Regions from separate parts of the Streptomyces sp. NPDC018031 genome, predicted to be linked through region 2. Evidence: riboswitches for the same ligand, from Rfam matches in the RefSeq annotation. Region 2 holds a riboswitch; each other region holds the start of a gene.
The links. A riboswitch is a leader RNA that binds a small molecule or an ion and turns the genes downstream of it on or off. The one in region 2 is predicted to bind cyclic di-AMP.
Positions count from the first base shown of each region.

Region 1: another riboswitch for cyclic di-AMP. It lies ahead of ACH4B3_RS22960 (C40 family peptidase); the one in region 2 lies ahead of ACH4B3_RS01790 (transglycosylase family protein).
Region 3: another riboswitch for cyclic di-AMP. It lies ahead of ACH4B3_RS06795 (M23 family metallopeptidase); the one in region 2 lies ahead of ACH4B3_RS01790 (transglycosylase family protein).

Region 1 covers NZ_JBIRFT010000011.1:35,873-43,563, reverse strand. Annotated here, with positions in the region: gene ACH4B3_RS22980 (flavodoxin family protein) at 1-470, shown strand, start outside; gene ACH4B3_RS22975 (NAD-dependent epimerase/dehydratase family protein) at 657-1,529, shown strand; gene ACH4B3_RS22970 (molybdopterin-dependent oxidoreductase) at 1,622-4,324, opposite strand; gene ACH4B3_RS22965 (FAD binding domain-containing protein) at 4,337-5,170, opposite strand; cyclic di-AMP (ydaO/yuaA leader) riboswitch at 5,545-5,736, shown strand; gene ACH4B3_RS22960 (C40 family peptidase) at 5,740-6,213, shown strand; gene ACH4B3_RS22955 (hypothetical protein) at 6,372-6,518, opposite strand; partial or broken gene ACH4B3_RS22950 (Cmx/CmrA family chloramphenicol efflux MFS transporter) at 6,979-7,691, shown strand, end outside.
Region 2 covers NZ_JBIRFT010000001.1:425,652-433,342, reverse strand. Annotated here, with positions in the region: gene ACH4B3_RS01805 (MFS transporter) at 1-491, opposite strand, end outside; gene ACH4B3_RS01800 (MarR family winged helix-turn-helix transcriptional regulator) at 745-1,230, shown strand; gene ACH4B3_RS01795 (DUF427 domain-containing protein) at 1,798-2,184, shown strand; gene ACH4B3_RS01790 (transglycosylase family protein) at 2,279-3,460, opposite strand; cyclic di-AMP (ydaO/yuaA leader) riboswitch at 3,466-3,674, opposite strand; gene ACH4B3_RS01785 (bifunctional serine/threonine-protein kinase/glutamate ABC transporter substrate-binding protein) at 4,202-6,163, shown strand; gene ACH4B3_RS01780 (PPOX class F420-dependent oxidoreductase) at 6,355-6,765, opposite strand; gene ACH4B3_RS01775 (phosphotransferase family protein) at 7,165-7,691, shown strand, end outside.
Region 3 covers NZ_JBIRFT010000002.1:103,395-111,085, forward strand. Annotated here, with positions in the region: gene ACH4B3_RS06785 (M16 family metallopeptidase) at 1-609, shown strand, start outside; gene ACH4B3_RS06790 (M16 family metallopeptidase) at 627-1,994, shown strand; cyclic di-AMP (ydaO/yuaA leader) riboswitch at 2,338-2,492, shown strand; gene ACH4B3_RS06795 (M23 family metallopeptidase) at 2,506-3,309, shown strand; gene ACH4B3_RS06800 (GntR family transcriptional regulator) at 3,585-4,304, shown strand; gene ACH4B3_RS06805 (HPr family phosphocarrier protein) at 4,556-4,837, opposite strand; gene ACH4B3_RS06810 (GNAT family N-acetyltransferase) at 5,080-7,691, shown strand, end outside.

The sequences.
Region 1 (7,691 bases), on a different contig from region 2:
AGGAGTGGCTGCGGCTGCGCGATCTGCCGCTGCCGCCCTTCGAGGACCTCCGGCACACCGGGACCGGGCAGTACCCGGCCCCCGAGGGCAACGCCCGCCTGCTGCTCGACGCCACCCTGGCCGCCGGCGACCTGGTCATCGCCTCACCGCTCTACTGGTACAGCGTCGCCACCGACGCCAAGCTCTACCTGGACCACTGGTCGGGCTGGCTGCGGGTCCCCGGGGTCGACTTCCGCCGGCGCATGGCCGGCAAGACGCTGTGGGGGGTGTCCGCGCTCGCCTCCGCCGACCGGGGCAAGGCGGACCCGCTGATCGGGACACTCCGCAACTGCGCGGAGTTCATGGGGATGCGCTGGGGCGGGGTGCTGCTCGGCAACGGCAGCGCACCGGGCCAGGTGCTGTCCGACGGCGGCGCGCTGGCCGACGCCCGGACCTTCTTCGCCCAGCGGCCCGCGATCCCGGCGGGCTGACCGCCGCCGCGGGGCTGACCGCCGCGGGCCGACCCGGCGGCGCGGGCACTCCGGCAGCGCTGAAGTCGCCCGCGGTTCCGCTCCCCAAGTGGCCCACTCGTACCGACCGGACCGCGCCTAGCCTGGGGTGATCCGCCCGCCGGCAGCCGGCGGGCCCCGGAACCGAATGGTGGAACGGACCTTCCCATGCACGTCTTCGTTGCCGGAGCCACCGGCGTTGTCGGCCGCCTGCTCGTCCCGCTGCTCCTCGACGCGGGCCACCGGGTCACCGGCACCTCCCGGTCCCCGGCGGGCACGGACCGGATACGGAGCCAGGGGGCGGCGGCCGTTCGGGTCGACGCGCTCGACGCGGACGCCCTGCGGCGCGCGGTGGCCCGGGCGGCACCGGACGCGGTGATCCACCAGTTGACCGATCTGGCGGACGCCGACGGCGCGGCCAACACCCGGTTGCGCCGGGAGGGCACCCGCAACCTGACGGAAGCCGCCCGGGCGGCCGGGGTGTCCCGGATCGTCGCGCAGTCCATCTCCTGGGCGTACGCCCCCGGCCACGGCCCGGCCGACGAGTCGGTGCCGCTGGACGACACCGCCGCGCAGCCCCGCGCCCGGACGGTGGCCGGGGTGCGGGCGCTGGAGGAGACGGTGGCCGGACTGGAGACCGCGGTGGTGCTGCGCTACGGCATCCTGTACGGCCCCGGCACCTGGTACGCGCCCGGTGGCGCGGTGGCCGCCGCTCTGGCGGGCGATCCGGCGGCCCGCTTCCTGGGGTCCGTCGTGGCCGACGACGCGGTCGGTTCCTTCGTCCACGTGGCGGACGCGGCGCGGGCCGCCGTCGCCGCGCTCGACTGGCCGGGCGGGCCGGTCAACATCGTGGACGACGAGCCGGCGCCCGCCCACGAGTGGCTGCCGGTGCTGGCGGACTCGCTCGGCGCGCCGGTGCCGGATCGCGTCCCGGGGCGGCAGGGCTGGGAGCGGGGCGCGTCCAACACCCTGGCCCGGTCCCGGGGCTGGAGCCCGGCCCGGGCCTCGTGGCGGACCGGCTTCGGCGACCAGGGCGCGTGACCCGCCTGCGGTGAGCCCGGTGAGCCCGGCCCCGGGCCGTCCGGCCTGGCACCCGAACCGTACGGCGCGCGGCCGGCGGCCGGGCCGGCTGCTCAGCCGGTGGACCCGCGCAGGGCCTGCCACACCACGTCCGGCCGCATCGGCAGGGTGGTGAACCGGATGCCGGTGGCGTCCCGTACCGCGTTGGCCAGGGCCGGGGGGACCGGGTTGAGCGGCGTCTCGCTCATCGGTTTGGCGCCCAGCGCCCCGCCCGGATCGTGGGTGCGTGCCAGGTGGATCGCGGTCCTGGGCACCTCGGCCGTCGTGGGGACCGGATAGGCGCGCAGGTCGGAGGTGATGACCCGGCCGTGCTCGTCGGTGCGCAGCTCTTCCAGGAAGGCGATCCCGATGCCCTGCGCCACCGCCCCTTCGATCTGCGCCCGGCACCGGTCCGGGTGCAGCACGACACCGGCGTCCGCGGCCTGGAAGCTGTCGAGGACGGTGACGTGGCCGGTCCGCGGGTCGACGGCGACCCGGACCCAGTGCACGGTGAACGCGGCGGTGCCGGAGACCGGCTGGGCGCGCCCGTACCCGGCCGGCTCCCGGCCGGCCGCCCAGGCGGCCTGATGGAGCGTACGGAGCGGGACCGGTCCGCCGGGACCGTGCACCGCGTCGCCGTCGAGGCGGCACAGGTCGCGGTCGGTCCCCAGCCGGGTCGCCGCGAGGTCGAGCAGCGTGTCGCGCAGGTCGCGGCAGGCGCGCCGCACCGCCTGCCCGACCAGTGCCGTCCCGGTGGAGGCGAAGCCACCGGTGTCGTGGTCCAGCAGGTCGGTGTCGGCCTGCCGGACCCGGATGCGGCCGGGGTGCGTGGCCAGGGTGGCGGCGGCGATCTGCTGCTGGGCGCCGGTGGCACCGCTGCCGAACTCCGGGGCTCCGAGGCTCAGCTCGTAGTGGCCGTCGGCGGCGAGGCAGGCCCGCGCCTGGGCGATGTGCCCGTCCGGCGGCGCGCACGGGCACACCGAGGCGGCCATGCCCTCGCCGACCAGCCGGTGCGGCCCGGGCGGGGCGGTCCCGGCGGCCCGCCGGGACGCGCGGTGCTCCCGGACCGCGGCCAGGCACTGCGCCAGGCCGGAGTCGGCGACCGGCGGCCGGCCGGTCCGGCCGGGGGCGGTGAGCGGCTCGCCGGGCCGGACGTAGTTGCGTTCCCGCATCACCAGCGGGTCGATGCCGAGCCGGTGGGCGAGTTCATCCAGCGCCGACTCCACCGCGAAGACGACCTGGCCGAAGCCGTAGCCGCGGAACGCCCCGGCGGGCACCGTGTGGGTGTACACCGCGTAGCCGTCGACCCGGACGGCAGGACAGCGGTAGAGCCCCAGGGGCCCCTGGCAGGCGGCGCGCAGCACGGTCGACCCGTGGTTGCCGTACGCCCCGGTGTCGGAGACGACGCGCAGCCGCAGGGCGGTGAGCGTGCCGTCGCGGCGAGCCCCGGCCGTGACCCGGACGGTGAAGGGGTGGCGCGTGGTGGAAGCGGTGAGCTGCTCGGTGCGGGTGTACTCCAGCCGTACCGGACGGCCGGTGCGCAGCGCGGCGAGCACCACGACGTCCTCGACGAGCATCTCCTGCTTCCCGCCGAAGGCGCCGCCGATGCGGCCGCTGACCACCCGCACCCGGTCCGGCGGCAGTTCGAAGAGGCCGCACAGCGCCCGGCGGGTGAGGTGCGGGGTCTGGGTTCCGGAGCGCACGGTCAGCCGGCCGTCCCCGTCGAACCAGGCGGTGGCGGCGTGGGTCTCCAGAGCGGCGTGCTGGACGCGCGGGGTGCGGAAGGTCTCCTCGTAGACGGTGTCGGCCTCGGCGAGTCCGCGTTCGAGGTCACCACTCGCGGTGTGCACCTCGTCGACGGTGTTGCCGGCCGGATGGACCCGTACCGCGTCCGGCAGCAGGGCCTGTTCGGGGTCGGACACGGCGGGCAGCACCTGGTAGGTGACCCGGACCGCGCGGCACCCCTCCTCGGCGGCCGCCTCGCTGTCGGCGACCACCGCGGCCACCCGCTGCCCGGGGTGGCGGACCACGTCGTCCAGTACGCGGGTGTCGGCGGGATCGTCGTCGTCGTGCTCATGGCGCCCGGTGGAGAAGCGGGTGGCGGGCGCGTCGAGGTGGGTGAGGACCGCGCGCACCCCGCGTACCGCGCGGGCCGCGGTGGTGTCGATGGCGCGGATGCGCGCGTGCCGGTGCGGTGACCGCACGAGTTTGAGGTGGAGCAGGCCGGGCGGGCTGGTGTCCACGGTGAACCGGGCGGTGCCGGTGACCACCTCCCGCCCGGCGGGCGTCGGTGCCGGCCGGCCGCTGCCGCCGGGGCGGTCGGCCGTGGCCGGCTCCGGGGGGTGGCCGGCACCGCGCAGCGCCTCCTCGACCGCCCGGTAGCCGGTGCACCGGCACAGGTTGCCCTTGAGGGTCTGCGGCAGGTCCGCTAGCTGTTCGGGCGTCAGCACCGCCGCGGTCATGATCATGCCGGGGGTGCAGAAGCCGCACTGGAAGCCCTGGGCGTCGAGGAACCGCTGCTGGAGGGGGTGGAGCGCGTCCCCGTCGGCGAGGCCCTCGACGGTGGTGACCGAGCGTCCGGCGACGCGGACCGCCGGGTGGAGGCAGCTGTGCACCGCGACGCCGTCGACGTGCACGGTGCAGGCACCGCAGTCCCCGGTGTCGCAGCCCTTCTTCACCCCGAACCAGCCGTGGTCGCGCAGGAAGGTGCGCAGGCACTGGCCGGGGGCGGGGGGCCGGCGGACCTCCTGCCCGTTGACGCGGACCCGGAACGGCATGTCTCTCCTCCGTTACCCGTTGCCGCCGCCCGCGAGCAGCTCGCGGCGGACCTCTTCGGCCAGGTGGAGCGCCATGTGACGGCGCCACCGGGCTGAGCCGTGGATGTCGTCGACCACCGCCGCCGGCGGGACGGCCCGCCGGACCGCGTCCCGCAGCCGGCCCTCGGCGGGCGGCCGGGAGAACGTGATGCGCACCGGCCTGGGGGTGGCCGCGCTGATGGTGAGGGTGAGACGGTGCGAACGCGGGTCGTGGACGCCGGTCACCAGGGCGGCGGACCGGCCGTGGGGCCGCAGGGCCGCCCGGCGGCATGCGGTGCGGGCGTCCAGCGGTCCGGTGGGCAGGGTGATCGAGCGCAGCAGCTCACCGGGGCGCAGGGCGGTGCGCCCGGGGCCGGTCACGAACCGGAGCACCGGCAGCCGTCTGCGGCCGCCGTCGGGCGCGTACAGCAGGCACACGCCGTCCAGCGCGGCGGTGAGCGAGACCATCGGAGCGGCCGGCAGCGCCAGGCACAGGTTGCCGCCGACGGTGGCGGTGTTCCACACCTTGAAAGAGGAGGAGAAGGCGCGGCAGCAGAACGCCATCAGGTCGCGGGCCCGCGGCCAGGGGCCGCCGCGGGCCTCGGCGAAAGCCAGCAGCTCGGCGACGGTGCAGGTGGCGGCGATCTCCAGGCCGTGCTCGGTGACGGTCAGCGGCGCCCAGCCCATGGCTCCCAGGTCCCGGAGTCTGCGCAGCTCGGGCCGCGGTTCGGCGAACAGGTGGGTGCCGCCGGCCAGCCAGGCGTCACCCGGTTGCCAGGGGGCGCCGCTCCGGCCGTCGATGACCTCGCGCACCGTTGTCAAGTCCACGTCTTGTTCCTCGTCCGCGCCGCCTCGGGCCGACCCCGCGCCGACGCGTGCGGGCGGGCGCACTGTTCAACCCGGCCGCGAGCCCGGCGTCACGCGGCGTCCGGGTGAAGTCCCGTGTCGGAGCAGTGCGATGTGGCCGGGGTCCAGCGGCCGTCGACCCCTCCTCGATCGTCCGCGGACATCCTTGATCGCGTCCGTCAAGTGCCCTGCTATTGCGGTCAATTGACGGTCGGCCGGCTGAAGAAGGGCGGACGGATTTCCCACGGGAGAGGGAGTGAATAAGTTCACAGAACCCCATTTTGGCTCTGCGGAACGGCGATTGATGTCGCAAGATCTCTCTCCGGAACGAATACCCCGTCACCGAGGCGGGGCCGTCCGGGCGCACGCCGAGTCCTGCCGACGCCCCGGATGACCGCACACGACAGTGAGCCGGCAGGAGCGGGAGACCCGAGCACGACGGGCCATGAACGCGATGGTCCTTGGGGTGAAGCCACGGAAGTGGCCGGGCAACTTCGCCTGCCCGAACCCGACAGGTCATCTTTCGCAGGCGTATGACGAAGGGCATAGCCATGTCTGCGATTCCGTCCATACCTCCGTGCATTTCCCGGGCCGGGGCCGTGTCGGCCCTCACCGCCGCCACCGTGACCGCGTCGTTGCTGGTCCCGGGCCTGGCGGCGGAAGCGGAAGCCGCCACGCCGGCGGCCAAGGCCCTCAAGGTGGCCGCCGCGAAGAAGGGCTCCCCGTACCGCTACGGAGCGGCGGGCCCGAACCGGTTCGACTGCTCCGGTCTGACGCTCTACTCGTACAAGAAGGCGGGGAAGACGCTGCCCCGGACGGCGGCCGCCCAATACAACAGGACACGCCATGTGTCCGTCGGCTCACGCAAGCCGGGTGACCTCGTGTTCTTTCACTCCGGCGGTCGTGTGTACCACGTCGGGATCTACGCCGGGAAAAACCAGATCTGGCATTCTCCCAAGCCCGGGACATCGGTGCGCAAGGAAAAGATCTGGACCGGAAAGGTCTGGTACGGACGCGTCAAGTGATCAATCACCGGGCGCCGGAAACCCGCGTGTTCTCCGTTGCGTCGGAGGCGGGAACGGAATGCGGTGGCGGTGGGTCCGTGGGATGCCGGTGAAGCCCTGAATCGCCGGCACCCGCCGGCGTCCCGGGCTTCTCCGGCCCACCGCTCGCCCGGTACCGCTCAGTGCCGTCCGCGCAGCCTGCTGAGGAGCCGGCGGGCCTGGGACCGCCGCCGCGGGTCGGCGGCGGCCCGCCGCGCCGTGTCCATCGCCCGCTGCCCCTGCGGGGTGCGGCTGAACCGTCTGATCCTGGCGAACAGTCCGGACATGAACTCCTCCTTGCACAGTGGGTCCCGACGGGGCCGGTGCACCGCCGGTGCGGACTCCCCTACCCCCCGGCGCACCGCCGACACGCCGCCGGCCCGGCCGGGGCGGCGGAATGCGGTGGACGGCCCGGACCCGGCTGACTAGTCTTCGCCCCATGTCCAGCCCCGAGGCATCCAGACGCTAGCCACCGGTCGTCCCGGTGGCTGATCGTGCCGGCACCTCCGCGCCCCGCCGCCGCCCCTGCGGCCGCGGGCCTCGCGGTGCGTGCTCCGCTGCCACCGGACCGCCGTCGTACGGGCTGTCTTCGACCCGGACCGCGCGTCCCCTCCGTGACGCCGGCGGGTCTTCCTCCGCGTGATGGTCCGGCGGCTTCCGTGTGCCGTGTCCTCCGCGACGCCGGCCGGGCCCGCCACAGCCGTGACGCGGCCCTGTCGATCCATGATGCGGTTGTGGAGTACTGCTGTGCCCTTCGTTCTGTATCTGCTCGGACTGGCGGTCTTCGCCCAGGGGACGTCCGAGTTCATGCTGTCCGGGCTGACCCCGGACATCGCCGCCGACATGCGCGTGTCCATCCCCACCGCCTCCCTGCTGACCTCGGCTTTCGCCGTCGGGATGGTGGTCGGCGCGCCGGTGATGGCGGTGCTCGGCCGGCGCTGGTCGCCGCGCCGCGCGCTGCTGACCTTTCTGACCGTCTTCCTCCTCGTCCACGTCCTCGGGGCGGTCACCACCGACTTCCGGACGCTGGTCGCCGCCCGGGTGGTGGGGGCGCTGGCCAACGCCGGCTTCCTGGCGGTGGCCGTGACCACCGCGACCGGCCTGGTGGAGCCGAACCTCAAGGGACGGGCCACCTCCGTCCTCCTCGGGGGCGTCACCCTCGCCTGTGTGGTGGGTGTGCCCGCGGGGGCCCTGCTCGGACAGGTGTGGGGATGGCGCTCGGCGTTCTGGGCGGTCGCGCTGCTGTCGGTGCCGGCCCTGGCGGCGATCGTGCGGTCGGTGCCCGGTGGCGTCCCCGGCCCCGCCGCCGGCAGCGTCCGGGGCGAGCTGCGGTCGCTGCGCGACCGGCGGCTGCTGCTCGTCCTGCTGCTGGGCGCGCTGGTCAACGGTGCCACGTTCTGCGCGTTCAGCTATCTCGCGCCGCTGGTCACCGAGGTGACCGGGCTGGGGTCCGGGTGGGT
Region 2 (7,691 bases):
GAGGAGCTCATCAGCGCCATCGCGGAGCCCAGCTTCTGCGGCGGCAGCTCGTCCCGCATGATGCTGATCCCGAGCGGGATGGCGCCCATGGCGCCGCCCTGGATCGCCCGGCCGGCCACCATGGGCACCAGGTCGGACGTCATGGCGCACACCAGTGAGCCGGTGACCAGCAGGGCGAGCGCGACCAGCAGCATCCGCCGCTTGCCGTACATGTCGCCGAGCCGGCCCATGACGGGTGTCGAGACGGCGCCGGCCAGCAGCGTGGCGGTCACCACCCAGGACGCGTCGGAGGTCGAGGTGGAGAGCAGCCGCGGCAGGTCGGTGAGGAGCGGGACGACGAGCGTCTGCATCACGGACACGGCGATGCCGCAGAAGGCGAGCACGGCCACGAACGCGCCGCCCGCCTGGCGCTCCGTCGCCGTGCGCCCGTCCGGAGCCCCCGGGGGAGGGGGTTCCGCCGGGCCGACGGGGTCGCTGGCTTTCTCGGACATTCGGGGCCGCCTCCATGAGGTGGGTTCAGGCAGTGCGCTGCGGGGCCCGGCGGCCCGTGCCGGGGCCCGGGGTGGAGCGGGTGGACGACATCGCCGACGCGTACATGCCGGACGGTCGGGATGTGCATCATACACACAATGTGTATCGTGCATATCCAGTACCGGAGGGGTGCACTCCGTTCTGTGCATAAGGCAAAATCATGGTCAAGGGACCGATGGCCCGAGGACGGGCGGCGGCAGCGAGGAGAAGTGCGTGGCGGACCGCCTCGAACGGCTGGAGCGCGAGCTGATGCTGCTCGCCCGGTGCCATGTCATGACGCCCCGTGAGCGCCGCTCCGACCGCCCGTACCAGCTCGAACGCTCCGCCTACGTGCTGCTGTCCCGGCTCGACGCCGAAGGGCCGATGAGCATCGGCCGGCTCGCGGAGGCCTTCCAGCTGGACGTCTCCACCGTCAACCGGCAGACCGCCGGGCTGCTCCGGCTCGGCCTCCTGGAACGCATCCCGGACCCGGACGGCGGCCTCGCCCGCAAACTCCGGATGACCGAGGTGGGCGCCAAGCGGCTGGCGGCCGACCGCACCCTGCGGCGGGACGGCCTCGGACGCATCCTGGCCGACTGGACCCCGGACGAACTCGCCGACTTCGAGGCGGCCCTGACCCGCTTCAACCGGGTGGTGGAGGAGTACGAGGGCCGCGACTGGCCCCGCCGGAACACCGAGCCCCCGCCGCCCGGCGACTGACCGGCCCCCGCCGCCCGGCACCCGGCGCGCTCCCGCGGTCCGGCAGCTGCCGGCGCACGCCGGCACCAGTCTTCGGGCAGCGGGCGGAACCGCGCCTCCCGGCACCCGGCGCGCCCCCGCGGCCCGGCAGCCGATCGGCCCCGCCGGCACCAGTCTTCGGGCGGCGGGCGGAACCGCGCGGTCCGGCACCCGGCGCAACCCCGCGGTCCGGCAGCTGCCGGCGCACGCCGCCCGGCAGCCCACCGGGCCTCGCCTCCCGGCAGTCGACCGCACCCTCCGCCCGCGGCGGTCGGCGAGCCGGCCGCACCTTCCGCCGGGCAGCCGGCGAGCCCGACGCACCCCAGCCCGGGCCCTTCAAACGCCCCGGCACGTGGCACGCGGCCCGCGCGGAGACGATCGGTCGGGCCCCCGAGGTGGCCGGGGCCCGCACGGAGGCGACCGGGCCGGCCTCCGTGCGGGCGACCGGACCGGGGTCTGCGCGCGGGGCGCACCGGCCGGGAATCCCAACCCGCCCCCCGGTGTTCCCCCAACGACACCGAGCGGACGCCATCCGAGGGGGAACCCGTCATGAGCGACCAGCACACCACCGCCCACCGCGTCGAGGTCGTGCGCGGCTCGCAGCGCGTACGGGTCGAGATCGCCGGCCAGGTGGTCGCCGAGTCCACCCGGCCGCTGCTGGTGCACGAGACCGGCCTGCCGGTCCGCTACTACCTGCCCGTCCAGGACGTGGACCTGAGCCTCTTCGAGCCCACCGCCCACCACACCGTCTGCCCCTTCAAGGGCACCGCCTCGTACTGGTCCTACACCGGCCCGGGCGGGACGCACCGCGACGTCGTGTGGGCCTACCCGGACCCGATCCCCGCCGTCGCCGAGCTCAAGGACCACCTGTCCTTCTACGACACCGTCGCCGACATCGCCGTCACCGGCGATTCCCCCGCTCCGCCACCCGCCTGACCACCCGTCGGCGGAACGCCGAAGTGCCCGGCCCGCACGGTGGCGGACCGGGCACTCCGGACTACGGCACGTCGGCCGTCAGGACGTCGGCACCTCAGATGCTGACGCCGTGGGCGCGCAGGTAGGCGATCGGGTCGATGTCGGAGCCGTAGCCGGCACCGGTGCGGACCTCGAAGTGCAGGTGCGGGCCGCTGCTGTTGCCGGTGGAGCCGGACAGGCCGATCTGCTGACCACCGGAGACGGTCTGACCGGCGGAGACGGACAGCGACGACAGGTGGGCGTACTGGCTGTACTTGCCGTCTGCGTGGCGGATGACGACCTGGTTGCCGTACGAGCCGCCCCAGCCGGCCGAGACGACCTCACCCGGGCCGATGGCCTTGACGGTGGTGCCGGTCGGGACCGGGAAGTCCGCACCGGTGTGGTAGCCGCTGGACCAGGCGCTGCCGGCCTGGTGGTACGGGGTACCCAGGACCAGGTTGGCGACCGGCGCGGTGAAGCCGGAGGCGGACGGCGCCTCGGCCGGGGCGGCGGCGGGCTTCGCGGCCGGCTTCGGGGCCTCCTGCTTGGGGGCCGCGGGCTTCGGGGCCTGCTGCTTCGGGGCCTCGGCGGTCAGCGCCAGCTCCTGGCCCGGGAAGATCAGGTTCGGGTTGCCGCCGATGACCTCGCGGTTCGCGTCGTACACGGCCTTCCAGCCACCGTCCACGTCGTGCGACTCGGCGATCTTGAACAGGCTGTCACCGCGGACCACGGTGTACTCGGAGCCCTCGGCCGGCTTGGTGGCGGGGGCGTCCTGCTTCGGGGCGGCCTTCGGCGCGGCGGCCACCGGCTTGGGGGCGGGCTTCGCCGGGGCGGGAGCCGCCTCCTTCTTCTCACCGTCGGGGGAGATGGCCGGGGCCGGCCCGCCCTTGGTGAGGCCGGCCTTCACCGAGCACACCGGCCAGGCGCCGGGGCCCTGCTCGGCCAGCACCTTCTCGGCGATGGCGATCTGCTGGTCCTTGGTGGCGAGGTCGGCACGCGGCGCGTAGTCCAGGCCGCCGAACGCCGCCCAGGTGGACTGCGTGAACTGCAGGCCACCGTAGAAGCCGTTACCGGTGTTGATGCTCCAGTTGCTGGTGCTCTCGCACGCCGCGACCTTGTCCCAGGTCTCGACGGAGGCGGCGCTCGCCGAAGTGGCGCCGACGAAGGGAAGGGCCACACCGGCACCGCCCGCGGCGAGCGCGAGCGAGACCTTGGCGATACGGCCGGGGTTATAGCGACGGTGACGTCCGCGAGACATAGGGGTGTTCCTCTCCTACGCCTGCGAGGTGAGCTGTCGGGTTCGGGCTGGAGTTGCCCGGCCGCGTCCTGAGCAGCGGTCATCCCACCGCAACGCGTCTTCACCCCAAGCCGGCCGTGCGAATGCCCGGTCCGGCACTTACCTGGTTCCCCCGCTCCTGCCGTGATGCGTCGTGGGATCCGCAACCGGCGGCAGGATTAGGCGCTCCGGTTACAGGCTCCCGAGCAGTGATTGCCGAAGGGAGCGGGCGCCACCGTAATCAGAACGAATTCGCCGCCACAAGCCACGTGACCTGCGTCAAAGATCCATTCTCCGAATTACTTCCGCTTTACGTCACGCTGCGCTCCGGATCTCTTCCGTACCGAAATGGAGATCTTGCACAATGGCGTCCTGGAAAAGCGCCCGGTAATCGACCTGACGCAAAGTGCGCGGGACGCGACGGAGCGGTCACGGGTTGACGCCCCCGTCCGTGACCTCCCTCACCCGGGCCAGCTATAAGGGCATGAGTCATTAAAAGTCCGTTTTGTGTCAATGAGTTGGGCGCCGCGCCGCCCGATCGATGGACAAAACGCCCATCCGTTCCCGCCGCTCCCGGCCGCGGCGCCTCCGACTGCCGGGTTCACCGCTCGCCTGCCCGCGACCGGGCAGCTGTGGCAGAGTTGGCCCGGGCTTCGGCCCGAGGGCCCGCGGATCCTCGCAGACGACCCTGCCCGGGGCCCTCGTCCGGGTGAAGGGGGCCGTGTGGCGCGGGTGATCGACGACCGTTTCGAGCTGCTGGCGCGGCTCGGCGGCGGCGGCATGGGAACCGTGTGGAAAGCGCGTGACCTGGCGCTCCACCGCGAAGTGGCACTCAAGGAAGTGCGCCCACCCGACCCGGGACTCGCCGAGTACGACCCCGAGGCCGCCCGCGCCCTGCGCGCCCGCGTCCTCCGGGAGGCCAGGGCACTCGCGCGCGTGGACCACCCCAACGTCGTCACCATCCACCACATCGTGGACGGCGGTGAGCATCCCTACCCCTGGCTCGTCATGGAACTCGTCACCGGTGGATCGCTCCAGGACCGGCTCGACCGCGGCCTGCTCGCGCCCGCCGAGGCGGCCCGGGCCGGCCGCGGGATGCTGGACGGCCTCCGCGCGGCACACGCGGCGGACATCCAGCACCGCGACATCAAGCCCGCCAACATCCTGCTGCGCCCCGACGGCCGCCCGGTCCTCACCGACTTCGGCATCGCCGCCGTCCTGGACTCCACCGTCCTGACCGCCACCGGCTCGATCATCGGCACCCCCGACTACATGGCACCGGAACGCGTCGCCGGCCAGGACGGCGGGCCCGCGGCCGACCTGTGGTCGCTGGCCATGACGCTCTACGTGGCCGTGGAGGGGCACAACCCGCTGCGCCGCGGCAACACCCTGGCCACGCTCGCCGCCGTCCTCAGCGAGGACGTCCCGCCGCCACGGCACGCCGGACCGCTGACCGGAGTGCTGACATCGGTCCTGGTACGCGACCCGGACCGGCGCCCGGACGCGCCGACCCTGGACCGGCTGCTGGCCGAGGCCGAGGCCGCCGCGATGGCCGCGGCCCGGCCGGCCCACGCGTCCCCCGACGCCCCCGTCCCGGACCCGCCCGGCCCCACCGGCCCGCGACCCCCCACCCAGCCGGCCACCGCGCCCGCCTCCGCCGCCCCGCCGCCGCCCGCGCCCGCCCCGCCGCGGCCCGCGCCCGCCTCGCCGCCGCCCGCGCCCGCCCCGCCGCCGCCCGCCTCCGCCGCCCCGCCGCCGCCCTCGCCGGCCCGGCCGCCGACGGCCCGGCTGCGCCACGGGCGGGTCTACGCGTCGGCGCTCGGCGCGCTGGGCGTCGTCGGCGTCCTGCTGTGGACCCTGCTGCCCTGGGGCGACCCGGGCGGCGGAGAGGCGGAAGGCCGCACACCCCGCAGCCCGGGCACCTCCGGCACACCCGGCGGCGACCCGGCCGGCGCCTCCGGCGGCAGCGGCACCCCCGGTGGCAAGAAGATCACCATCGGGGTCAAGTTCGACCAGCCCGGGATCGGACTCAAGACCCCGGACGGCCGGCACAGCGGCTTCGACGTGGACGTGGCCACGTACATCGCCAGGCAACTGGGCCACGACCCCCGCGACATCGAGTGGAAGGAGGCCCCCAGCGCCGACCGCGAACGTCTGCTGCAACGCGGCGAGGTCGACTTCATCGTCGCCACCTACGCCATCACCGACGCGCGGGCCACCAAAGTCGACTTCGTCGGTCCCTACCTGGTCGCCCACCAGGACGTGCTGACCCGCGCGAACGGCCCGTCCGTCGACAAGCCCGCGGACCTGAACGACAAGAAGCTCTGCTCGGTCACCGGCTCCCTCCCCGGACTCAACATGAAGACCAAGTTCGCCCCCCGGGCCCAGCTCCTGGAGCGCGACACCATTCCGCAGTGCCTGGCCGGACTGGCGAACGGCGAAGTGGACGCCGTCACGGCCGACGACGCCGTACTCGCCGGCTGGGCCGCCCGGGAGCCCGGCACTTACGAGCTGGCCGGCCTGGAACTCACCTACGAGCGCTACGGCATCGGCGTTCCCAAACGCAGCGACCTCAGGAACGGAATCCGCCAAGCGCTGCGGAAAATGACGGCGGACGGGGCCTGGGACACGGCGATGACCGAGAATCTCCCCCTCCTTCGGGCCGAAGCCCCGCCCCAGCAATAACCCCGCCGGAACCCTCGCGTCGGACCGTCGCACGATTCCCGGACATCGGCCGCTGTCGGGCCGCGGGAACCATGCCGCAAACGCGCAATGGTGAACCTGCGGACGGCCTTTCGGAGGGTCCGGGGGTCACTCGGTCCGCGACCGCTTCCGGAGCCCGCGGGAACCGAGCCGATTCGCTTTCCGGTCCTGCCTCACCCGACCTCGCGGGAGTCGGTCCCCCGCGCCTCCAGGTTCCAGGCGACGACCTTCCGGGGGTGGACGCGAATGATGTCCCGGCTGAAGTAGTCGGGTGCCACGGGTGGCACGTCGACGGTCAGCACCTCGGCCCGGCCCCTGATCTCGACCCCGCGCCCCCACCCGCCCGCGACCGGGTCATCGGCCGGAGCCAGATCGTCGACCAGCACGGAGACGTCGGGACGGGCCTGCGCGTTGCGGTACTTCCGGCTGCGGGCCATGTCGGGCCCACCGATGTCGATGGTGCCGTCGTCGTTGAGCCGGAAGCCCACCGGGCGGACCTGCGGACCCCCGTCGGGTCCGATGGTGGCGAGCCGGGCCAGCGGCTGGGCGGCGAGGTACTCGCGCTCCTTCTCAGTGAAGATCATGCGGCCGACCCTAGAAACTCAACCGCGGTCGAGGTCAAGGCCGCCGAGGCCGCCCGCCGCGACTGCCGCGGCCCTCCCGGAGCCACGCCCGCCCCCGCACACCGCCTGTGCGTGATCACCCTCATGAGACGGCCGGCAGCCGCATCCGGCCGCGAATACGCAAAAGACCCCGCTTCAGCTGACTCGCTGATCGCGGGGTCTTCCGGCACTTCTCGCGAAGTGCCCCCGGCAGGATTCGAACCTGCGCACACGGCTCCGGAGGCCGGGAGAGCTCAAGACGCCCCGAACCGGTTGACCTGCGGCGGAGTGCCTGGCTGGCCCCGCTCACAGCAAGATCATCACGCCATTATGACGTGGCCGTCTGTCGCGGCGCTCCGGGCGGGCGGTAGCGTCGACGGCATGATCTCGGGCGATGGCGGGGCCCCGAACGGGGCGACGGAGTTCACAGAGGAGAGCGCGAGGGGGGTCCTGGGAGAGAGCTGCCTCGCGGCTGGACTCAACCCCGCGGGTGCTGAGCTGCTGAGGCTCGGCTCCAATGCTGTCTACCGCCTCGCATCCGCGCCAGTGATCATCCGCATCGCCAGAGACCCCGACAGCCTGAAAGAGATGCAGCGGGCGGTCCGCGTCGCCCGGTGGCTGGAGACGGAGAGCTTTCCCGCGACCCGGGTGCTGCCCGACGTCCGTCAGCCGGTGCTGGCCGGTGGCAGGGTGGTGACCTTCTGGGAGAGCGCCCAGGAGCGCGAGGAGTACGCGACCCTCAATGAGCTCGCCAAGCTCTTGCGGCGGCTGCACTGGCTGGAGGAACCGGAGTCGCTGGGCCTGCCGTACTTCGACCCCTTCGCCCGGCTGGGTGCTTCACTGCGCCGGCTGGACGGCGTCGCAGAGGAAGACCGAGCCTTTCTCGAAGATCGCGCCACCAAGCTGCA
Region 3 (7,691 bases), on a different contig from region 2:
GAGGAGGAGGTGCCCTCCCGCGCCCTGATGGCCGCCTACCGGCTGCCGCACGACGGCACCCGTGAGGCGGACGCCGCCGACCTGGCGCTGACCGTGCTCGGCGGCGGGGAGTCCTCCCGCCTGCACAACCGCCTGGTACGCCGCGACCGCAGCGCCGTCGCGGCCGGCTTCGGCATGCTCCGGCTCTCCGGCGCGCCGTCGCTGGGCTGGCTCGACGTGAAGACGTCCGCCGGTGTCGAGGTGCCCGACATCGAGTCCGCCGTCGACGAGGAACTGGCCCGGTTCGCCGCCGAGGGCCCCACCCCGGAGGAGATGGAGCGCGCCCAGGCCCAGCTGGAGCGCGAGTGGCTGGACCGGCTGGCCACCGTCGGCGGGCGCGCCGACGAACTGTGCCGGTTCGCCGTGCTCTTCGGTGACCCGCAGCTGGCGCTCACCGCCGTCGACCGGGTGCTCGCCGTCACCGCCGACGAGGTGCGGGAGGTGGCCGCGGCCCGGCTGCGCCCCGACAACCGCGCGGTGCTCGTCTACGAACCCACCGGGCCCGCCGGGGCCGATGCCGAGACCGGCGCCGAGGCCGCCGACGAGGAAGAAGGGGAGTCGGCCCAGTGAGCGACACCGCCACCACCATGACGTTCCACCCGCAGCCGCAGGCCGGTTCCGCCAAGCCGTGGGCCTTCCCCGCCCCGGAGCGCGCCACCCTGCCCAACGGTCTGACCGTGCTGCGCTGCCACCGCCCCGGTCAGCAGGTGGTCGCCGTCGAGATCAACCTGGACGCGCCGCTGGACGCCGAGCCCGCCGGCCTCGACGGGGTGGCCACGATCATGGCCCGTGCCCTGTCCGAGGGGACCGACAAGCTCACGGCCGAGGAGTTCGCCGCCGAGCTGGAGCGCTGCGGCGCCACCCTCGACGCGCACGCCGACCACCCGGCCGTCCGGGTCTCCCTGGAGGTCCCGGCGTCCCGGCTGCCCAAGGCCCTCGGGCTGCTCGCCGACGCGCTGCGCGCCCCCGCCTTCCCCGAGGGCGAGGTGGAGCGGCTGGTGGCCAACCGGCTCGACGAGATCCCGCACGAGCTGGCCAACCCCGCCCGCCGGGCGTCGATGGCGCTCTCCAGGGAGCTGTTCCCGGCCGACGCCCGGCACTCCCGGCCGCGCCAGGGCACCGAGGAGACCGTGCGGCGGATCGACGCCGCCGCGGTGCGCGCCTTCTACCAGGCCCATGTGCGCCCCGCCGGCGCGGTCGCGGTGGTCGTCGGCGATCTGACCGGCGTCGACCTGGACCAGGCGCTCGCCGACACGCTGGGCGCCTGGACCGGCGGTCCGGCGGAGCAGCGGCCCAGCCCGGTGATCACCGCCGACGACACCGGCCGCGTGGTGATCGTGGACCGCCCCGGCGCGGTGCAGACCCAGGTGCTCATCGGCCGGATCGGCGCCGACCGGCACGACCGGGTCTGGCCGGCGCAGGTGCTCGGCACCTACTGCCTCGGCGGCACCCTCACCTCCCGCCTGGACCGCGTGCTGCGGGAGGAGAAGGGCTACACCTACGGGGTGCGCGCCTTCGGCCAGGTGCTGCGGTCCACCCCGGAGGGCACCGGCGCGGCGATGCTGGCCATCTCCGGCTCGGTGGCCACCGAGGTGACCGGCCCGGCACTGGAGGACACCTGGAAGGTGCTGCGCACCCTCGCCGAGGAGGGGCTGACCGACGAGGAGCGCGATGTCGCGGTGCAGAACCTGGTCGGCGTCGCCCCGCTGAAGTACGAGACCGCGGCCGCCGTCGCGGGCACTCTGGCGGACCAGGTGGAGCAGCACCTGCCGGACGACTTCCAGGCCCACCTGTACGCGCGGCTCGCGGAGACCGGCACGGTCGAGGCGACCGCGGCCGCGGTCAACGCGTTCCCGGTCGACCGGCTGGTCACCGTGCTGGTCGGTGACGCCTCGGTCATCGAGGAGCCGGTCCGCGCCCTCGGCATCGGCGAGGTGAAGGTCGTCAGCGGCTGACGGCCGATCAGCGGCGGTCTCCCCCGGGAGCCCCGGCACCGTGACTCCGGTGCCGGGGCCCCCGGCTGTGTGCGCCCCCTCCGGTGCCGGGTCACCGGCTGGGGGCCCGCCCGTCCCGGGGCGCCGTTCCGCATCCGCCGCCCGGCCGCCCGTCATGTCGATCGGCCCGCCACGCCGTTGGCCCATCGGGCGGAAGATCCGCCTCCGGTGTCCGGTTTGTTGGTGAGACAGCGCTTCTGCCCTGTGGCGAGGGCAACAAAAATCGTGATCCGTTTGGTGTTCAAAAGATCGTCCGTCTAGCTTCGATCCGGCTGTTCGTCAGTTTGCGTCGCACCCGCGGCCCGGACAGTCATCGCCGAGTCCCCGGGGCACGCGTCCCAGGGAGCCGGGGACCCACCATCCCCAGGGGTGAATCGGGTGCCTCTCACGAGGGACCCGTAGGAGACCTTCCTGCTCCGAACCCGTCAGCTAACCCGGTAGGCGAGAAGGAAGGAAAGGAGTACGCCGGACCATGGCGTTCACCCGTCCCACCGGGAAACACCGCCGTCCCCGCGGCGCCGTCCGCACCGGTGCCAACGTCGCCGGCATGGCCACGCTCGCCGCCTCCGGCGTCGTCGCGACCCTGGCCTCTCCGGCGCTCGCCGCGTCCGACGACTCCTCGCGCTTCGAGGACACCGGCCTGAACCAGGCGATCGTCATCGGTGACGACATCGCCGAGCAGATCGACGCCCAGGCCGTCAGCCAGGAGGTGGCCGCCGAGGAGGCCGCCGCCAAGGCGGAGGCCCGCAAGGCCGCGGCCGTCAAGGCCGCCGAGATGAAGCGCAAGGCCGAGGCGGCGGAGAAGAAGGCCAAGGCCGAGCGGGAGGCCCGGGAGCGGGCCGCACGGGAGGCCGAGCGCAAGCGCCTCAACACCTTCGTGCTGCCGGTCGAGGGCTCCTACGTCTCCACCCAGTACCACGCCACCAGCGGGCTGTGGTCCTCCGGCAGCCACACCGGCATCGACTTCCACGCCTCCACCGGCACCTCGGTGCGGTCCGTGGGTTCGGGCACCGTCGTGGAGTCCGGCTACGGTGGCGCCTACGGCAACAACGTCGTCATCAAGATGAACGACGGCACCTACACCCAGTACGGCCACCTGTCGGCCCTCTCCGTCACGGTCGGCCAGACGGTCACCCCGGGGCAGCAGATCGGCCTGGCCGGCAGCACCGGCAACTCCACCGGCCCGCACCTGCACTTCGAGGCACGCACCAGCCCGGAGTACGGCTCGGACATCGACCCGCTGGCCTACCTCCGCTCGCACGGCGTGAACGTCTGATCCTTCCGCCGGTACGCCCCCGGGCGTACCGCCGCACCGCGTGGGCCCCGGCCGTCCGGCCGGGGCCCACGCGCGTTCCGCGGCCGCCCCGCGCCGCCCGGTCCGGTGTCCCGCCCGCCGGTATCCCGCCAGGTCCGCCTGGCCAGAAGATATCCATGAAATCCCGGTTGCCGACCGAAATTCCCGCCGTCTGGAATAGAGTCGTCGAACACACACGTCGATCGATCGCGTTTCGCGGCGATTAATGCGGAGGTTTCGACCATGCGGGACCGGAAATGAGCGGCGATACCACCGCGGTCCACAGCGGTCGCCGGATTTCGGCACACGCGGTGTGCTCCGCGATTCGCGACGACATCGTCTCCGGTGTGTACGAGCCGGGCGGCAGGCTGACCGAGGAGGTGCTGGCGCGCCGCTACGGGGTCTCCCGGGTGCCGGTGCGCGAGGCGCTGCGGACCCTGGAGTCGGAGGGGTTCGTCACCACCCGCCGGCACGCCGGGGCCTGCGTCGCGCGGCCCTCCGAGCGCGAGGTCGCCGATCTGCTCGACATCCGGGTGCTGCTGGAGCCGCTGGGCGCCGCCCGGGCCGCGCAGCGGCGTACCGAGGCCCATCTCAAGGTGCTGCGCGGCCTGGTCAGGCTCGGCAAGGAGCGTGCCGAGCGCGGGCAGTCGGGGGAGCTGCGCGCCCTGGGGGACTGGTTCCACGAGACGCTGGCGCAGGCTTCCGGCAGCCCCGGGCTGGCCGGGCTGCTGGTCCAGCTGCGCCGCAAGACCGACTGGCTGTACGCGGTGGACCCGTCCCGGCCGGTGCCGGGCCCGCCGTCCCGCGGGGCCGGGCGCGGCGAGCCGGGCACCGCCGGGGCGGCACGGTCCTGGGGGGAGCGCGGCGCGCTGCTGGACGCGGTGGCCCGGCAGGACGCGGAGCGGGCCCGCTCGCTGGCCGCCGCGCACGCCGAGCGGGAAATGGCGGAATACCGGCTGCGCCGGCCTTTCCGGTGAGCGGGCCGAAACACGCCGTAAACACGGTCTGCGATCGGAAGTAACAACCGCCCGATATACCGGGGGCGGATACACCGAAGGTAATTCCCGGCGGAATGTCCTGCCCGGTTGCCGCCGGGAATGACCAGCAGAAAGGCCGCGGTGCCCTGTGGGGTACCGCGGCCTCGCCGTGTCGCCGACCGGGTCCGTACCGCCGGAGGTACGGGTGCCACGGGACCGCGGCATGCCCGCGGCGCGCCGGGACGCTCGGCTCAGACCGTCTCCGGAAGCTCCTCGAGCCCCTCGGCGACGAGCTTGGCCAGACGGTCGAGGGCCGCCTCGGCGTTGTCGTCCTCGGAGGCCAGGACGATCTCCTCGCCGCCCTGGGCGCCCAGGCCCAGGACGGCGAGCATGGACGCGGCGTTGACCGGCGTGCCGTCGGCCTTCGCGATCGTCAGCGGGACGCCCGACGCGGTCGCCGCTCGGACGAAGATCGACGCGGGACGGGCGTGCAGGCCCTCGGCCCAGCCGACGGTGACGCGGCGCTCAACCATGGTGTAGCCCTTCAGGTCGTTACTAGTTGTCTAGACCAGTCTCTCATGTGGTCGGTGGTGGTCCGAGACGGACTTTCCGCACAGCCTGCCGGGCCGCGGCGGCGGCCGCGAGGCGGCCCACCCTCCGGGCCCGCCCGCGCCGCGACCGGATCCGGACCGGCCCGACCGCCGCGCCGGACCGGCCCTGACGCGACCGGATCCGGACCGGTGTCGCCGTCCGCCCCGGCGCTTACCCTGGCCCCATGGAGACCGCGTCAGATCCGGACCGCCACAGCTACCCGGCCCACTGGGAGGCCGACGTGGTGCTCCGCGACGGAGGCACCGCGCAGATCCGTCCCATCACCCCGGACGACGCGCAGCGCCTGGTCAGCTTCTACGAGCACGTCTCGGACGAGTCGAAGTACTACCGCTTCTTCGCGCCCTACCCGCGGCTGTCGGACCGGGACGTGCACCGCTTCACCCACCATGACTACGTCGACCGGGTCGGCCTGGCCGCCACCATCGGCGACGAGTTCATCGCCACCGTCCGCTACGACCGCATCGACGAGCGGGGGCTGCCGGTCTCCTCGCGCCGGAACCCCGACGGGGGCGGCGGCCGCGGCCCGGACCGGCCGCCGCCGGACGAGGCCGAGGTCGCCTTCCTGGTGCAGGACGCCCACCAGGGCCGGGGCGTCGCCTCCGCCCTGCTGGAGCACATCGCCGCGGTCGCCCGGGAACGCGGCATCCGCCGCTTCGCCGCCGAGGTGCTGCCCGCCAACACCAAGATGATCAAGGTGTTCACCGACGCGGGCTACACCCAGCAGCGCAGCTTCGAGGACGGCGTGGTCCGCCTGGAGTTCGACCTCGAACCCACCGACCGCTCGCTCGCCGTGATGCGCGGCCGGGAGCAGCGGGCCGAGGCCCGGTCCGTGCAGCGCCTGCTGGCGCCCGGCTCGGTGGCCGTCATCGGCACCGGCCGCCGCCCCGGCGGGGTGGGCCGCACGGTGCTGGGCAACGTGCTCGACGGCGGCTTCACCGGCCGGGTGTACGCGGTCAACCACGCCTTCGAGGACGGGCTGGCCGAGCTGGCGCCGGAAGGCGTCCCGGCCCACCGCTCCATCCGCGAGATCGCCGAACCGGTCGATCTGGCGATCGTCGCGGTGCCCGCCGAACAGGTCCCGTCCGTCGTCGCCGACTGCGGTGAACACGGCGTCCAGGGACTGGTCGTCGTCTCCTCCGGCTACGCCGAGTCAGGCGGCCGGGGCCGCGACCGGCAGCGCGAGCTGATCCGCCAGGCCCGCACCTACGGCATGCGGGTGATCGGCCCCAACGCCTTCGGCGTGATCAACACCGCGGACGGCGTCCGGCTCAACGCCTCCCTCTCCCCGGAGCTGCCGCTGCCCGGCCGGGTCGGCATGTTCACCCAGTCCGGGGCCATCGGGATCGCCCTGCTGTCCGGGCTCCACCGGCGCGGTGCCGGGCTCGTGGGACTGTCCACCTTCGTCTCCGCCGGGAACCGCGCCGACGTCTCCGGCAACGACCTGCTGCAGTACTGGCACGACGACCCGCACACCGGCATCGCCCTGATGTACCTGGAGTCCATCGGGAACCCGCGCAAGTTCACCCGCCTCGCCCGCCGCACCGCCGCGGCCAAACCGGTGGTGGTGGTCAAGGGCTCCCGGCACAGCGGCAGCGCGCCGCCCGGCCACGCCGTGGCCACCACCCAGATCCCCGACGCCACCGTCACCGACCTGCTCCGCCAGGCCGGGGTGATCCGCGTGGACACCGTCACCGAGCTCGCCGACACCGGGCTGCTGCTGGCCGCGCAACCGCTGCCGGCCGGCCCGCGGGTGGCCATCCTCGGCAACTCCGAGTCCCTCGGCCTGCTCACCTACGACGCGTGCCGCACCGAGGGGCTGAGCCCGCTGCCGCCCCAGGACCTGACCACCGCCGCCGGCCCGGCCGACTACCACCGCGCGCTGCGCGCGGCACTGGCCGACGACGGCTGCGACGCCGTCGTCGTCAACGCCATGCCCTGGGTCGGCGAGCCGTCCGCCGCCGAGCTGGCCGGCGCGGTGCGCAGGGCGGCCGCCGAGGCGGGGGCGGACAAGCCGGTCGCGGTCGTCCACCTGGAGATCCCGGGGCTGCCGGAGGCGCTCGCCGCCGACGGCGGGACACCGGACGCCCCCGGCGCGGCCGGCACCCCCGACGGATCCGGACCGGCCGTGGCGGCCGCCCCCGGCGCGGCCGGCACCGGCGGCGACGCCGGGGGCACCACCGCGGCCGGCGGCCCGGCGGCGACCGGGGACCGGCCCGCCGTGCCCCGCATCCCCGCCTACCCGGCCGCCGAACGCGCCGTCCGGGCGCTCGCCGAGGCCGTCCGGTACGCCCGGTGGCGGGCGCAGTCCGCCGAGCCGGGCCGGGTCCCGCACTACGACGACATCGACGAGACCGGTGCCGCGGCCGACATCGACGTGCTGCTCGCCGAGGAGGCCGGCGCGGCCGCCGCCGGCGCCCCGGCTCCCGCCGCGGCCACCCCCGGCGCCCCGGGGCCCGGCCGGCCGCACCCGCCCACCGCGGTCCCCGCCCCCGAGCCGGTGCCGGCCGGGGTGGAGCTCTCGGCCCCCGACGCCCAGCGGCTGCTGGCCCGGTACGGCATCGACGTGCTGCCCGCGCTGCCCGCGCCGCACCCCGACGCCGCCGTGCACGCCGCCGGCCGGCTGGGCTTCCCGGTGGCCCTCAAGCCCACCGCGCCCCATCTGCGGCACCGCACCGATCTCGGCGGGGTCCGGCTGGACCTCGGGGGAGAGGCCGAACTGCGGCGGGCCTACGCGGAGCTGACCGAACATCTCGGCAGCCCGGCGGAGCTGGGCCT